2 regions of the Microbacterium murale genome follow, and region 2 is predicted to be linked to the other one. Evidence: predicted binding sites of a transcription regulator. Region 2 holds the regulator's gene; the other holds the start of a gene.

Region 1 (7,390 bases), 3.3 Mb from region 2:
AAGCTCAAGGAGCACCGGATCAAGCCGTACACCCTCACGGTGAAGGAGGGCCAGCAGGAGAAGGTCGGTCCCTTCGATCTCGAGTTCATCGCGGTCAACCACTCCATCCCCGACGCGCTGGCGGTCGCCATCCGCACGCCCGCCGGAATGGCGCTCGCGACCGGCGACTTCAAGATGGACCAGCTGCCGCTCGACGGCCGCATCACCGACCTGCGCGCGTTCTCGCGCCTCGGCGAAGAGGGCGTTGATCTGTTCCTCGTCGACTCGACCAACGCCGACGTTCCCGGTTTCACGCCCACGGAGCGCTCGATCGGCCCCGTGCTCGACCAGGTGATCGCGAAGGCTCCGCGCCGGGTCATCGTCGCCAGCTTCTCCAGCCACGTGCATCGCGTCCAGCAGGTGCTGGACGCCGCTCACGCGAACGGACGACGCGTCGCCCTGCTCGGCCGCAGCATGGTGCGCAACATGACGATCGCCGCCGACCTCGGCTACCTCAAGGTGCCGGAGAACGTGCTGATCGACTACAAGAAGGCCAGAGATCTCCCCGACGAGAAGATCGTCTACATGTCCACCGGCTCGCAGGGCGAGCCGATGGCGGTGCTCAGCCGCATGGCCAATCTCGACCACGCGATCGAGGTGGGCGAGGGCGACACGGTGATTCTCGCGTCCAGCCTGATCCCCGGCAACGAGAATGCGGTGTACCGCGTGATCGACGGGCTGACCAAGCTCGGAGCCAACGTCGTGCACAAGGCCAACGCGAAGGTGCACGTCTCAGGACACGCGGCTGCAGGCGAGCTGATCTACTGCTACAACATCCTGCGGCCGAAGAACGTGCTGCCGGTGCACGGCGAGTATCGCCACCTCATGGCGAACGCCAAACTCGCGCAGGCCACCGGCATCCCGGAGGCGAACACGATCCTCGCGTCGAACGGCACGATCATCGACCTCAAGGACGGCCGGGTGCACATCGCGGGCCAGCTCGACATCGGGTTCGTTTACGTGGACGGCTCCACGGTCGGAGAGATCACCGATGCCGATCTCAAGGATCGCCGGATTCTCGGTGAGGAGGGCTTCGTCTCGATCATCATCGTGGTGGATGCCGCGACCGGCCGCATCATCACGGGGCCGGAGATCCATGCCAGAGGCATCGCCGAGGACGACTCGGTGTTCGATGATGTGGTCCCGAAGATCGTGGCGGCACTGAAGGAGGCCTCAGGCAACGGAGTCCGCGACACCCACGCGTTGTCTCAGGTGGTTCGCCGCACTATCGGTCGCTGGGTGAACCAGAAGCTGCGCCGTCGTCCGATGATCGTCCCGCTCGTCATCGAGGCGTAGGCCATTCGGGGGGAAAGCCGCGTCATTACGCGGCTTGTCGGCGCCTCGCCGTAGGCTTTCAACATGGCCAGGAGCACCACCAAGACCTCGCGCGCGTCTGAGAAGGCTCCCGCGCGCTCGAGGGCGCAGACGGCCCCCACCAAGAAGCTGCCGGCTACGCCGAAGAAGTACATCGACGAGGTCGACAAGCCTCCCGTGGCCGTGCGCGCCTGGCTCGGCCTGGCGCACGGCGTCGGGGGGCTCTTCCGTGCCTTCGGGCCGGAGGCTCTCGAGAAAGACCAGCGTCGCGACGGGTTCCCATTGTTCCTGGTGCTGTTGGCATGCCTCGGCGCGGTCAACGAGTGGTTCTTCATCGGCAACGAGGTCGCTCAGAACATCAGCGCGTACTCGGTGGGCCTGATGATCGGCCGCACCGCGTTCCTGATGCCGGTGCTGCTGCTGATCCTCGCCGCCTGGTTGTTCCGCCATCCGTCGTCGGTGCACGACAACGGAAGGATCGGGATCGGCTTCGGTCTGTTCGTGCTCTCCATCGCCGGCATCTGCCACCTGGCCGGCGGGCAGCCGGAGCCGAAGTCCGGAATGCCCGCGCTCAGCGCCGCGGGCGGGTTGTTCGGCTGGATGCTGGGCGAGCCGTTGGCCTACCTGACGACCGTCGTCGCGTACGTCGTGCTCGGAGTGCTGGCTGCTCTCAGCATCCTGATCATCACCAAGACGCCGCCGAATCGCATCGGGGCCAGGCTGGGAGATCTGTACGCCTGGATGTTCGGCGCTGAGCGGGTCGAGAAGCCAGCCGCCGACGAGAAGAGCGCTGCTGACAAGGCAGAGGGCTCGTTCGACGAGGACGACGACCCGAACGTCCTTCCCTGGTGGCGCCGCAACAAGACCGGTCGCGAAGAGGACCCCGACGAGGGGATCGGCTCGCAGGACCTCACTGAACTGCTGTCCCCCAACGACGGACCGGTCGACAACACCGCGTACGATCAGGCGGTCATCGTCGCAGACCCCACGGATGCTGCCACCGAGATACTCACCGACGTGCAGAACGTGATGGAGAAGCTCGGCGCGCAAGGCGGGACGGCCCTCCTCGACGATTCCGGCGACACGGGGGAGCAGCCCGAGCTTCCCGGGCTCTCCGGCTTCGGAACCGACGGCCCGGGGGATCGCGGACTGCAGGCGCCAAGCACGCCGTACTCTCTGCCCTCGCCAGGAGTGCTCAGCGCAGGGCCGCCTTCAGTGGCCCGCTCAGAGGCGAACGACAAGATCGTCGAGCAGATCACAAGCGTGCTCTCGCAGTTCAAGATCGATGCCAAGGTGACCGGATTCTCGCGCGGACCGACGGTGACGCAGTACGAGGTCGAGGTCGGACACGGCGTCAAGGTCGAGAAGATCACTCAGTTGAGCAACAACATCGCGTACGCCGTGGCGTCGAATGACGTGCGCATCCTCTCGCCGATTCCCGGCAAGAGCGCGATCGGTATCGAGATCCCGAACACCGACCGCGAGACGGTCGCGCTCGGTGACGTCATCCGCTCAGCGGCAGCCCACAAGAGCACTCACCCGCTGACGGTCGGCGTCGGCAAGGATGTCGGCGGCAACTTCGTCGTGGCGAACCTCGCGAAGATGCCCCATCTGCTGGTCGCCGGCTCCACCGGCTCCGGTAAGTCGAGCTTCGTGAACTCCATGATCACGAGTCTGCTGATGCGGGCGCGTCCGTCAGACGTGCGCATGGTGCTGATCGACCCGAAGCGCGTCGAACTCACGAGCTATGCCGGAGTGCCGCACCTGATCACGCCCATCATCACCAACCCGAAGAAGGCAGCGGAGGCCCTCCAGTGGGTGGTGAAGGAGATGGACATGCGGTACGACGATCTTGCGTCGTTCGGCTTCCGTCACATCGATGACTTCAACAAGGCAGTGCGCGCCGGTGAGGTCGAGGTTCCCCTCGGCAGCGAACGTGTGCTCAAGCCGTACCCGTATCTGCTGGTCGTCGTCGACGAGCTCGCCGACCTCATGATGGTCGCACCTCGTGACGTCGAGGACTCGATCGTTCGCATCACGCAGCTCGCCCGCGCCTCCGGCATCCACCTCGTGCTGGCGACGCAGCGCCCGAGCGTCGACGTCGTCACCGGTCTGATCAAGGCCAACGTACCCTCACGCCTCGCATTCGCGGTGACCAGTGTCACCGACAGCCGCGTGATCCTCGACAGCCCCGGTGCAGACAAGCTGATCGGCCAGGGCGATGCCCTCTTCTCACCGATGGGCTCGTCCAAGCCGTTCCGGCTGCAGGGCGCATGGGTCGAGGAGAGCGAGATCGACGCGGTCGTGAAGCACGTCACCGCGCAGGCTCGACCCGAGTACCGGTCCGATGTGCAGGAAGCGCTGGAGCCGACGAGGAAGAAGGAAGTCGACGAAGACATCGGCGACGACCTCGAAGTGCTGCTCGCAGCCGCCGAGCTCGTCGTCTCGTCCCAATTCGGATCGACCTCCATGCTGCAGCGCAAGCTGCGCGTCGGCTTCGCCAAGGCGGGACGCCTCATGGACCTGCTCGAGTCGCGTGAGATCGTCGGGCCGTCGGAGGGATCGAAGGCTCGTGATGTGCTCGTGACCGCTGAGCAGCTGCCTGACGTCATGGCGAAACTGCGTGGGGATGACCCTCCAGGCGCTGCACCGGCGCCCTCGGCACCCGCGATGCAGCCGGGTCCGGCTCACGATCCCATAGAGGACCAGTTCCGTGGACTCCCAGTGGTCGATGAGGACGAGGGCGACGAAGACGCCTGGGGCTTGACGGGTCGCGACTGATGGCAATTCCTCGGCAGCTGCCGAACGCGATCACGGTCGCCAGGATCCCGCTCGCCGTCGTCTTCTTCGTCCTGTTGCTGCTGGGCGGCACATACGGATTCGATGACCTCGTGATCAGGTGGGTCGCGGGCGCCCTGTTCATCGTGGCCATCTCCACGGACTGGGTGGACGGATATCTCGCGCGCCGGTACGACATCGTCAGCGATTTCGGCAAGCTCTGGGATCCGATCGCGGACAAGCTTCTCACCGGTGCCGGTTTCATCGGACTCGCCATCCTCGCCGAATGGCCGTGGTGGATCGTGATCGTGATCCTGATCCGCGAGTGGGGCATCACGATTCACCGCTTCATCGTCGCCAGCAGTCACATCGTCGCCGCCGCATGGCTCGGAAAGGTCAAGACGGCAGTGCAGGGCGTCGCGCTCGGCTGGTGCCTGCTGCCGCTGCATCAGCTGATCGGCATGGACTGGTGGGTCGGGGTCGGCATCGTCCTGATGTACGTGACGCTCGCGCTCACCGTCATCAGCGGAGTCGACTATGTGCTCTCGCAGGTGCGCGGAGCACGTGCGGACAGAGCGTGAGCAGAGCAGCGGAGCTGGTGGCCGCGCTGACCCGGCGAGGATGGACTCTGGGCATTGCGGAATCGCTCACCGGTGGGGGGCTCACATCGGAGATCGTCTCGGTGCCCGGAGCATCGGCGACGCTGCTCGGCGGAGTGGTGGCCTACGCCACCCCTGTCAAAGGCTCGATGCTCGGAGTGGATACTGCGCTCCTGAACGAGTACGGACCCGTGCACCCGATGGTCGCGGCGCAGATGGCGACAGGCGTGCGTACGGCGGTCGCGGTCGACGGGCGACCCGCCGACGTCGGTCTCTCGACCACGGGCATCGCCGGACCCGATTCCCCTGACGGTCAGGTCGTGGGAACCGTGCATATCGGGATCGCGACTCCGTCGGGAGATCGTGCGATCGCGTTCCTGTTCGAGGGTGATCGCGCATCGATCAGAGCGCAGACCGTCGACGCGGCGATCGAGGCGCTGCTGGCGGAGATGCGGGAATAACCCGCGCCTCCATATCGTTTACATAAACGTGCCGAAGAAAGATGTGCTCACACCGAAAGCACAGCGTGAAACAGTAGTTTTTTCATCAGCAAGTCGGGTTAGACTGGCGATCCGTTCGGGGGCGACTCCGATGAGGGGAATGGAGAGGAGGTTCCGATGATTCTTGTACGACAGGAAATCGGCGATGTGCTGAGGGACTTCCGTCTGCAGAAGGGGCGTACCCTCCGGCAGGTCGCGGGCAAAGCCTCTGTGGCGCTCGGATATCTCAGCGAAGTCGAGCGTGGACAGAAGGAAGCATCCAGCGAGATCCTCGCGTCGGTTGCCGAAGCGCTGGACGTGCCCATCTCGATCATCATGCGCGAGGTAGGCGACCGCATCTCCGTGCTCGAGGGTATTCAAGTGTTCCCCGATGTGGTGCCTGACGATCTCGTCGCGTCGATCGAGCCCGAGCTCTCGCTGCACTGATCTGCAGCGAGGCAGACTTTATCAATGCGACGAAGCGAATTCCTTCGCGCGGTCGATCTCGAGTTCGGCGCGCGTGCATCAACTCTGACGACGGATCTCGTGCTCGACGCGCTCGGTAATCGGACTGCGTCCGAGGCTCTCGATGCTGGTGTTGCGCCACGCGACATCTGGTTGGCGCTGTGCGCTGAGACCGATGTACCCGCGGAGCGACGCTATGGCGTCGGCCGTCTGGAGCCGCGCAGGCGCTGACACAGCGCTTCTGTTGTCGTTCCTCTGATCGCTTTCGTCTCTCGCCCTATCGGCGTGTCGTCGAATATGTGTTCGAAGTGGGCGTAACGTTCTGCACAAGTGGTTTCGAGGTGATGTCATCCCCAGTTCGCGGGGCAGCCGATGCAATGTCGGAGGTCGCTCGTACGGTGAAGACAGGCCGAAAAGCCATACGCCTTGTCGGAGAGTTCGCCCCATCCGGGGCGGCCGCGACAGCCTACAGGCGGCACCACGCGAACAATAGGAGCACGTCATGCCATCAGCCGCAGACCGCGAGAAGTCCCTCGAGTCGGCTCTCGCCCAGATCGATCGTCAGTTCGGAAAGGGCTCAGTCATGCGGCTGGGCAGTGATGAGCGTGCGCCGGTCGCCGTCATTCCCACCGGCTCCATCGCCCTCGATGTCGCTCTTGGCGTCGGCGGACTGCCGCGTGGACGCATCGTGGAGATCTATGGTCCGGAATCTTCGGGTAAGACGACGCTGACGCTGCACGCGATCGCGAACGCCCAGAAAGCCGGAGGCATCGCTGCTTTCGTCGACGCCGAGCACGCGCTCGACCCCGAGTACGCCAAGAAGCTCGGTGTCGACATCGACGCACTTCTGGTCTCTCAGCCCGACACGGGTGAGCAGGCACTCGAGATCGCCGACATGCTCGTGCGCTCCGGTGCCATCGACCTCATCGTCATCGACTCGGTCGCGGCTCTGGTGCCCCGAGCCGAGATCGAGGGCGAAATGGGAGACTCGCACGTGGGTCTGCAGGCGCGTCTCATGTCGCAGGCGCTTCGCAAGCTGACCGGTGGTCTGAACCAGACCAACACCACGATGATCTTCATCAACCAGCTGCGTGAGAAGATCGGCGTGTTCTTCGGCTCGCCGGAGACGACCGCCGGTGGAAAGGCGCTGAAGTTCTACGCCTCGGTTCGCCTCGACATCCGTCGCATCGAGACGATGAAGGACGGCACTGAGGCAGTGGGTAACCGCACCCGGGTCAAGGTCGTGAAGAACAAGATGGCACCTCCCTTCAAGCAGGCGGAGTTCGACATCCTGTACGGAACGGGCATCTCGCGTGAGGGCAGCCTCATCGATTTCGGTGTCGAGCACGGCCTCGTGAAGAAGTCGGGCTCGTGGTACACGTACGACGGCGATCAGCTCGGGCAGGGCAAGGAGAACGCACGTTCGTTCCTCATCAAGAACGCCGACGTCGCCCTGGAGATCGAGACGAAGATCAAGCAGAAGCTCGGCATCGGTGGTGCCGTAGCCGACGCGGCTCCTGAGACTGCGGACGAACTCGCACAGCGTCGTCCGGCCTGATGACTGTCGATGACGGGGGCGGGGCCCGCCTCGCCCCCGTGATTCCCCTCTTTGGCGGCAAGGTCGCACCGGCGTCGGAGTTGCCAACGCACTCCGAGACGGCTCCGAGACGCACCGAGGCAGCGCCTGCGACGCTCCCATCGATCGAACCGTTGGAG
Region 2 (7,390 bases):
GTCGCGGTGATCCGATCACGCTGCTCGATGATGTCGTCGACCATGCCGAGCATCGTCGGCGCATTGCGCAATGCAGCCACGGCGGCCGCCTGAGTGAGGGCGCTCAGGTGATACGGCAGCCGCACGAGCCGCAGCGCATCGATGAACGCCGGATCGGCGGCGAGATACCCGACCCGCGCACCGGCGAATGCGAACGCCTTGCTCATGGTTCGCGAGACGGCCAGGCGAGGGCGTCCCTCGAGCAGAGTGAGAGCGGATGCCGATTCACGGGGCGCGAACTCCTGGTATGCCTCGTCCACCACCACGATCCCGCGGGAGGCCTCGTAGACGGCCTCCACCACATCAAGCCCGAGCGGAGTGCCCGTGGGGTTGTTCGGAGTGCACAGCATGATCACGTCGGGGTCAGCTTCGATCACCTGAGCCACCGCGTCCTCGGCGGTGATCGTGTAGTCGGGCTGACGGCTGCCGGCTGTCCAACGTGCGCCAATGCCCTGCGCCAGCAGGGGATACATCGAGTAGGTGGGTGCGAAGCCGAAGACCGTTCGACCCGGTCCGGCGAAGGCCTGCAGAATGTGCTGCAGCACCTCGTTCGAACCGTTGCCCGCCCAGATCTGCGACGCGTCGAGGTCGTGGCCGAGGTACTCGGCGAATCCCTCACGCAGCGCCGTGAACTCCCGATCGGGGTAGCGGTTCACATCACGCAGCGCGACGGCGATGTCGTCGAGGATGTCGCTCGCCACTTCATCCGGAACCGGATGGGTGTTCTCGTTGACGTTCAGCGCGACGGCCAGCGGGGCCTGAGGTGCGCCGTAGGGGGTGAGGCCGCGAAGATCGTCGCGAAGGGGGAGGTCGCTGAGTGAGACAGTCACCCTCCCCATGTTAACGCGGAGTTCAGTCGGCGTACTCCGCGGGGATCGCGAGTTGCTGGCCGACCTGCAGCGAACCGCCGCCGAGCGCGTTGAGCTTCTCGATCTCGCTGATCACCGTGCGGGGGTCTTCTCCGGGGGCGACGTCTTCGGCGATCGCCCAGAGCGTGTCGCCGGGCATCACCGTGACCGTGTCGAAGTCAGTGGTCTCCACTGCCTCGCCGGAAGCGAGAGCAGAGCCGCCGCTGAGAGCAGCGAACCCGATCCCTGCAGCCAGGGGGAGCGCCGCGAGGGCGACCAGCAGCCGACGTCCGCGTGCCGTCAGTCGCAGTCGCGTCGAAGCACTGGACGTTGCACGTACGGAAGGGACTGCGGGGGCGCTGATGCTGATGGTGCTCATGTGACTCTCCTCTGCCTCTTGGCTGCCTCTGGACTTTCGCCTTTTGGCGTAGCGTTCGCATTCGCCGCTCGGCCGGGAGCGGGGAATGCGAAGCTACGTACCGAATGTATCTTCGAATTCGAACATCTGTCAAGACCTATTCGAAACCCACCCGCTGAATTTACCGACACGCTCGAACAGATCTTCCGTTTCGGTGTGTTTCTCGGATACGGTTTCGATACGAACACCACACCACGGGCCACCGACATTCGAAGATGAGCGCCGTGGACACGACGATCAGCACCGTGAGCGCGCACGAAGGAGCACCCATGAGCGACATCTCCGTCCCCAGCCCTGAGGCCCCGCGCACCCGTCGGCGCAAGAACCTCAGCGCGAAGCAGCTGGCGATCCTCGAGGTCATCCAGACCTCGATCGCACGGCACGGCTATCCGCCGAGCATGCGCGAGATCGGCGACGCCGTCGGTCTGAAGTCGCTTTCGAGCGTGACCCACCAGCTCGGGCAGCTGGAGCTGAGCGGCTATCTGCGCCGCGACCCGGGCAAGACCCGTGCCATGGAAGTACTCATCGACCTGCCCGGCACCAGCGGCGAGAACCCCGCCGACTCAGCCACTCCGGTCGGCGATGCGGCGATGGTGCCGCTGGTCGGTCAGATCGCCGCCGGTATCCCGATCACGGCAGAGCAGCAGGTGGAGGAGATCTTCCCGCTCCCCCGCCAGCTCGTCGGCAAGGGCGATCTGTTCATGCTCAAGGTCTCCGGTGAGTCGATGATCGACGCCGCCATCTGCGATGGCGACTGGGTCGTCGTGCGCACGCAGAACACGGCGGAGAACGGCGAGATCGTCGCGGCGATGCTCGACGGCGAAGCCACTGTGAAGACGTTCCGCCAGCGCGACGGACACACTTGGCTCCTCCCCCGCAACTCCTCATTCGAGCCCATCCTCGGCGACGACGCCGTTGTGCTGGGGAAGATCGTCGCGGTGCTGCGCGCGGTCTGACGGCATCCACGAAGAACCGCCCCTCCGGATTCGGAGGGGCGGTTCTTCGTCATTCGGACATCAGACGGCGACGACGTCCACGCGGCTGCACACGGCAGACGCCGCTTAGGCTCGAAGCATGCAGCCGTACGGAACCTGGCCGTCCCCCTTCCACGCCGCCGATATCGCATCATCCGCCCCGCGCATCGACGGTGCCCGTTTCGTCGGCGACGAGATCTGGTGGGGGGAGTCGGTGCCCGCCGAGGGCGGTCGTGTCACGGTGCGCAGTTCGACTGGCGACGTGCTGCTGCCCGAGCCCTGGAGTGCGCGATCGCGAGTGCACGAGTACGGCGGCGGCGCGTGGACGGCGGATGCTCACGGCACGCTGTTCTTCGTCGACGCCGGCGACCAGCGCGTGTACCGGATGCGGCCGGGCGCGGAGCCGGAGCCGTTGACACCCGAGGGTCCGAACCATGGCGGACTCCGTCTGCAGCACGGGCGCCTTCTCGCCGTGCGCGAGGATCTGTCTGTGGAACCGCACCGGCGCGCCATCGTCGAGATCCCCACAGATGGCTCCGGTCTTGCCGACGCGGACGCCATGCGCGTGTTCGTCCAGGGCAGCGCGTTCTTCGCCCACCCCGCGCTCTCCCCCGACGGCACCCGCATCGCGTGGGTCGAGTGGAGCGGACGCCAGATGCCATGGCAGCAGGCCATGCTCAGCATCACCAACGTCGGCGGCGACGTCTTCGCCGACACCCGCGCTCATGCTGCCTTGCAGCCCGAGTGGATCAGCGATTCAGAGCTCGTCTACGCCGACGATCCCACCGGCCGCTGGAACCTGTATCGACGGCGGATGGACGGGCTTGAGGCTTCCATGCCGGAGGCCATCGCACCGGCCGACGCCGACACAGGCTACGGCCTGTGGGTACTGGGCAACCGCTGGTACCAGCCGCTCGCCGACGGCCGCATCGTCGCCGTGCGCACGAACGGCTCGGACGAGGTCGTGCTGATCGGGAGCGACGGGTCAGAGAAGCGCCTGGATGTGCCGGCCACTGCTCACGTCAGCATCGACGACGCGTCCGGCACGCGTGTGCTGCTCTCCGGCGGCGGAGCGAACGTGAGCGCAGGTCTGTGGACCGTTGACGTGGATTCGGGAGCCGTCGAACGCATCAGAGGCGGCATACGTTCCGATGAAGCGTGGATGCCGCCCGCCTCCCGCATCGCATTCGAGGGCGCGAACGGGCCGGTGCACGCCTTCGACTACGCGCCGGCGAATCCCGATGCCGCAGCGCCAGACGCAGAGCTTCCGCCGTACATCGTCTTCGTGCACGGAGGTCCGACCGCGCACGTCGCAGGGGCGGCCTCCGCAGCCATCGCGTTCTACACGAGCCGCGGCATCGGCGTGCTGGATGTGAACTACGGCGGCTCGACCGGCTACGGCCGCGCCTACCGCGAGCGGCTCGACCGCGAATGGGGAATCACCGACGTCGACGATGTGCTGGCCGCCGCGCGCGGGCTCGCCGAATCCGGACGTGCGGATCCGAGTCGCATCGCGATCCGCGGCGGCTCAGCGGGAGGATGGACGGTGCTCGCGGCACTCGTGCGCGGTGGCGTGTTCGCCGCAGGGATCAGTCGTTATGGTGTGACCGACCTGCGCGCCCTGGCCGAAGACACGCACGACTTCGAGAAGTACTACCTCGACGGCCTGGTGGGCCCGCTGCCCGCTGCCGAACAGGTCTACATCGACCGCTCCCCGCTCACCCACGTCGAGCAGATCGATGTGCCTGTGCTGCTGCTGCAGGGCGCCGATGATCGCGTCGTCCCGCCATCGCAGTCGGAGTCGATCCGCGACGCGCTGGCGGCACGAGGCATCCCGCACGAGTACGTCGTCTACCCGGGTGAGGGGCATGGGTTCCGCCGCGCGGAGACGATCATCGACGCGCTCGAGCGCGAGCTGCGCTTCCTCGGGAAAGTGTTCGACTTCCAGCCCGAGCTGTAGAGGTTTAGTCCCCCACGCGATTGCGCAGGCGCATCGCGCGCTGGGCCTCTCGGGTGTCCTGGCGTTCACGCAGCGTCTGGCGCTTGTCGAACTCGCGCTTGCCCTTCGCGAGAGCGATCTCGACCTTGGCTCGCCCGTCCGAGAAGTACAGCTTGAGCGGGATCAGCGTGTACCCGCCTGCGGACACCGCATGCTGCAGCTTCTCGATCTCCTCGCGGTGCAGCAGCAGCTTGCGAATCCGCTTGGCCGAGTGATTCGTCCAGTGCCCCTGCGAGTACTCGGGGATGTGCACCGAGTCGAGGAAGATCTCATTCCCCTTGACGAACGCGTACCCATCGCTGAGGTTCGCGCGGCCCTGCCGCAATGACTTCACTTCGGTGCCGGTGAGCACCATCCCCGCCTCGTACGACTTCTCGATGTTATAGTCGTGACGTGCGCGACGATTGGTCGCGACGACCTTCTCCCCGCGTTCCCTGGGCATGATGCTCTCCTGATCCGTGCCGCGCCGAACGCACGACAGCCCATCAGTCTACAACGACGCAGACGGATGCTAGGTGCGCAGCCAGCGACGAATCGCGAAGCCGGCCGACAGCGCAGCAAGAAGCACACCGATGCCGATGAGTACGGGCACGACGAGCGCAGCATCCTGCATCGTCACCCAGGTGGTGATGAACGGCACCCGGCCCTTCAGATAGCCGTTCACGCCGAAGTGCACGCCGGCGACCACGGCGGCGCTGGCCAGCACCGAGCCGATGAAGGCGGCGAACACGCCCTCCAGCACGAACGGCGTCTGGATGAATCGGTTCGAGGCGCCCACCAGGCGCATGATCCCGATCTCCTTGCGTCTCGCATACGCCGACAATCGGATCGTCGTGGCGATCAGCAGGATGGCGGCGATGAGCATGAGTACCGCGATGCCGACGGCGATGTAGGTCGCGACGGTGAGAGCGGAGAACAGCGGATCGAGATACTGCAGCTGGTCACGCACCTCCTCGACACCGTTGATGCCGGCGAAAGCCTCTACGATCACCTGCGATTGACCGGGGTCCTTGAGCGTGACGTAGAACGTCTCCGACATCTGCTCCTCGGTGAGCACACTCGCCTGCTCTTCGCCGAGGAGTTCGGTGATGTTCGCGTAGGCCTCTGCCTTGTTCTCGAATCGGAGGTCGCCGATGAGCGAGGCGAGCGGATCGCCTTCGAGTTCTGCGCGCACCTGGTCGACCTGCTCCGGTGTGGCGGCGCCATCGAGACAGCTCTCGCCCGTCGAGACGGTCGAGCACATCGAGACAGACACCTGGGCACGCTCGGTCCAGTAGTCGCGCATGGTGCTGATCTGGCCCTGCATGAGGATCGCCGCGCCGACGAACGTGAGCGACACGAATGTCACGAGCACGACCGAGATCACCATCGAGATGTTGCGTCGGAGGCCCCCGAGGGCCTCGGCGAGGATCAGCCCCACTCTCACGATGTCGGCCCCACTTCTTCGTCGTCGCCGCTATCCGCGAGCCCGAGGCGGTCGGCGACTCCGAGCTCGGCGACGTCGACCTCCGGAAGGATGATCGGGTGGGTGCGAGGGCCGACAGCGGTCGGCGCGGGCTCTGCGGCCGGCGCGGGCTCTGCGGCCGGCGCGGATGCGGGGGTGTCAGCGGCAGAATTCGTCTCGGCAGCCGGAGCGCCTGCGGCGCTCCGCGCCGCTCTCATCGACGCGATCATCTCAGCGGTGAGCGGCTCGAGCGACTCCGTCTGACGCTGCACCTCCTGCACCGCGGTGAGCGCGGCCGTCGCGGCGGCGCCCCGCTCCTGCTCCGGCACGAGCTGCGGAATCATCGACCGATCGCCGTATCCGCCGTGCACTTCATCGCGCACCATCTCACCGTCGCGGAGTTCGATCACTCGGCGCTGCATCTGATCCACGAACGCGGCCTCGTGAGTGGCCATCAGCACGGTCGTGCCACCGGCGTTGATCCGCGCCAGCAGTTGCATGATGTCGACGGAGGTCGCCGGGTCGAGGTTTCCGGTCGGCTCGTCGGCGAGCAGTACCTGCGGACGGTTCACGAGTGCACGGGCGATCGCGACGCGCTGCTGCTCTCCGCCGGACAGCTCGTGCGGCATCCGCTTCTCCTTGCCGTCCAGCCCTACGAGGGCCAACGCCTCCGGCACCGCCTGCTGGATGAAGCCGCGGGAGGATCCGGTCACCTGCAGGGTGAAGGCGACGTTCTGGAACACGGTCTTGGTCGAGAGCAGACGGAAGTCCTGGAAGACCGAGCCGATATGGCGGCGGAAGTAGGGCACTTTACGGTTCGCCAGCGAACGCAGGTCGCGGCCGAGCACGGCGACGCGCCCTGCGGAAGGGACCTCTTCTCGCAGGATGAGCTGGAGGCAGGTGGACTTCCCTGAACCCGACGCACCGACGAGGAAGACGAATTCGCCCCGTTGGACCTCGAAGTCGACGCCGGCGAGGGCCGGTCGCTTCGTGCCGCGGTAGCGCTTGGTGACGTTCTCGAACCGAATCATGGCTTTACGAGCCTAAGCGCGCGCCCCTCGCTCGCCGCGAGCGACACCCCGCCCAGATCACCATGCCGACGGTATGCGACCGCATCCTGCTATATATGACCTGACGAGATGCATCCGGGATGCCGGAGGGGAGCATGATGACGGCACCTGCCGGCTGGTATGGGGATGGTTCAGGGCGACAGCGATGGTGGGACGGTGCCCGATGGACCGAGCATGTCTTCGACCCTGTGCCCGCCCCTGTGGCGGAGACCGCCGAGACGCTTCCCGCGTTCGCGCCCCCGTTCGTCCTGCCCCCGCAGACCACGATGGCTCCGACGATGCCTGCGGTCGCACTCGACCACCGAGGAGTGCCGTCGGCGACGCCCGCACCGACCGGAGCCCGTCGGTCTCGCAAGGGGCTGATCTTCGGGCTGATCGGAGCCGCCGTCGTCATCGTGGTGGTAGCGGTGGTGGCGATCCCGTTCTTCATGCCGACCGACCAGCCGGCAGCAGAGGATGACGGTCAGAACCCCCTGATCGCTCCGTGGGAGATCCGCACGCACGAGCCGGAAGCCGAAGAAGCCGAGAGACAGCAGGAGGCGGAAGAGGAGGAGACCGTCTACTGGGATGAGATCGAGCTCGGAGACTGCTGGCGATA

The links. Region 2 encodes LexA, which represses DNA repair genes until DNA is damaged. Its sites were predicted from a motif close to TCGAACANNTGTTCGA; they were not measured.
Region 1: recA (recombinase RecA) is a predicted target of LexA. The motif match lies at 5,966-5,981, and genes of this name have one in related genera.

What each region holds. Positions count from the first base shown of each region.
Region 1 covers NZ_JAUSXK010000001.1:3,558,902-3,566,291, forward strand. Annotated here, with positions in the region: gene QFZ46_RS17155 (ribonuclease J) at 1-1,335, shown strand, start outside; gene QFZ46_RS17160 (FtsK/SpoIIIE family DNA translocase) at 1,399-4,134, shown strand; gene pgsA (CDP-diacylglycerol--glycerol-3-phosphate 3-phosphatidyltransferase) at 4,134-4,712, shown strand; gene QFZ46_RS17170 (CinA family protein) at 4,709-5,191, shown strand; gene QFZ46_RS17175 (helix-turn-helix domain-containing protein) at 5,348-5,656, shown strand; gene QFZ46_RS17180 (DUF3046 domain-containing protein) at 5,681-5,905, shown strand; gene recA (recombinase RecA) at 6,177-7,232, shown strand; gene QFZ46_RS17190 (regulatory protein RecX) at 7,232-7,390, shown strand, end outside.
Region 2 covers NZ_JAUSXK010000001.1:290,210-297,599, forward strand. Annotated here, with positions in the region: gene QFZ46_RS01480 (histidinol-phosphate transaminase) at 1-878, opposite strand, end outside; gene QFZ46_RS01485 (LysM peptidoglycan-binding domain-containing protein) at 892-1,266, opposite strand; gene lexA (transcriptional repressor LexA) at 1,575-2,261, shown strand; gene QFZ46_RS01495 (S9 family peptidase) at 2,380-4,239, shown strand; gene smpB (SsrA-binding protein SmpB) at 4,244-4,720, opposite strand; gene ftsX (permease-like cell division protein FtsX) at 4,790-5,704, opposite strand; gene ftsE (cell division ATP-binding protein FtsE) at 5,701-6,753, opposite strand; gene QFZ46_RS01515 (DUF2510 domain-containing protein) at 6,888-7,390, shown strand, end outside.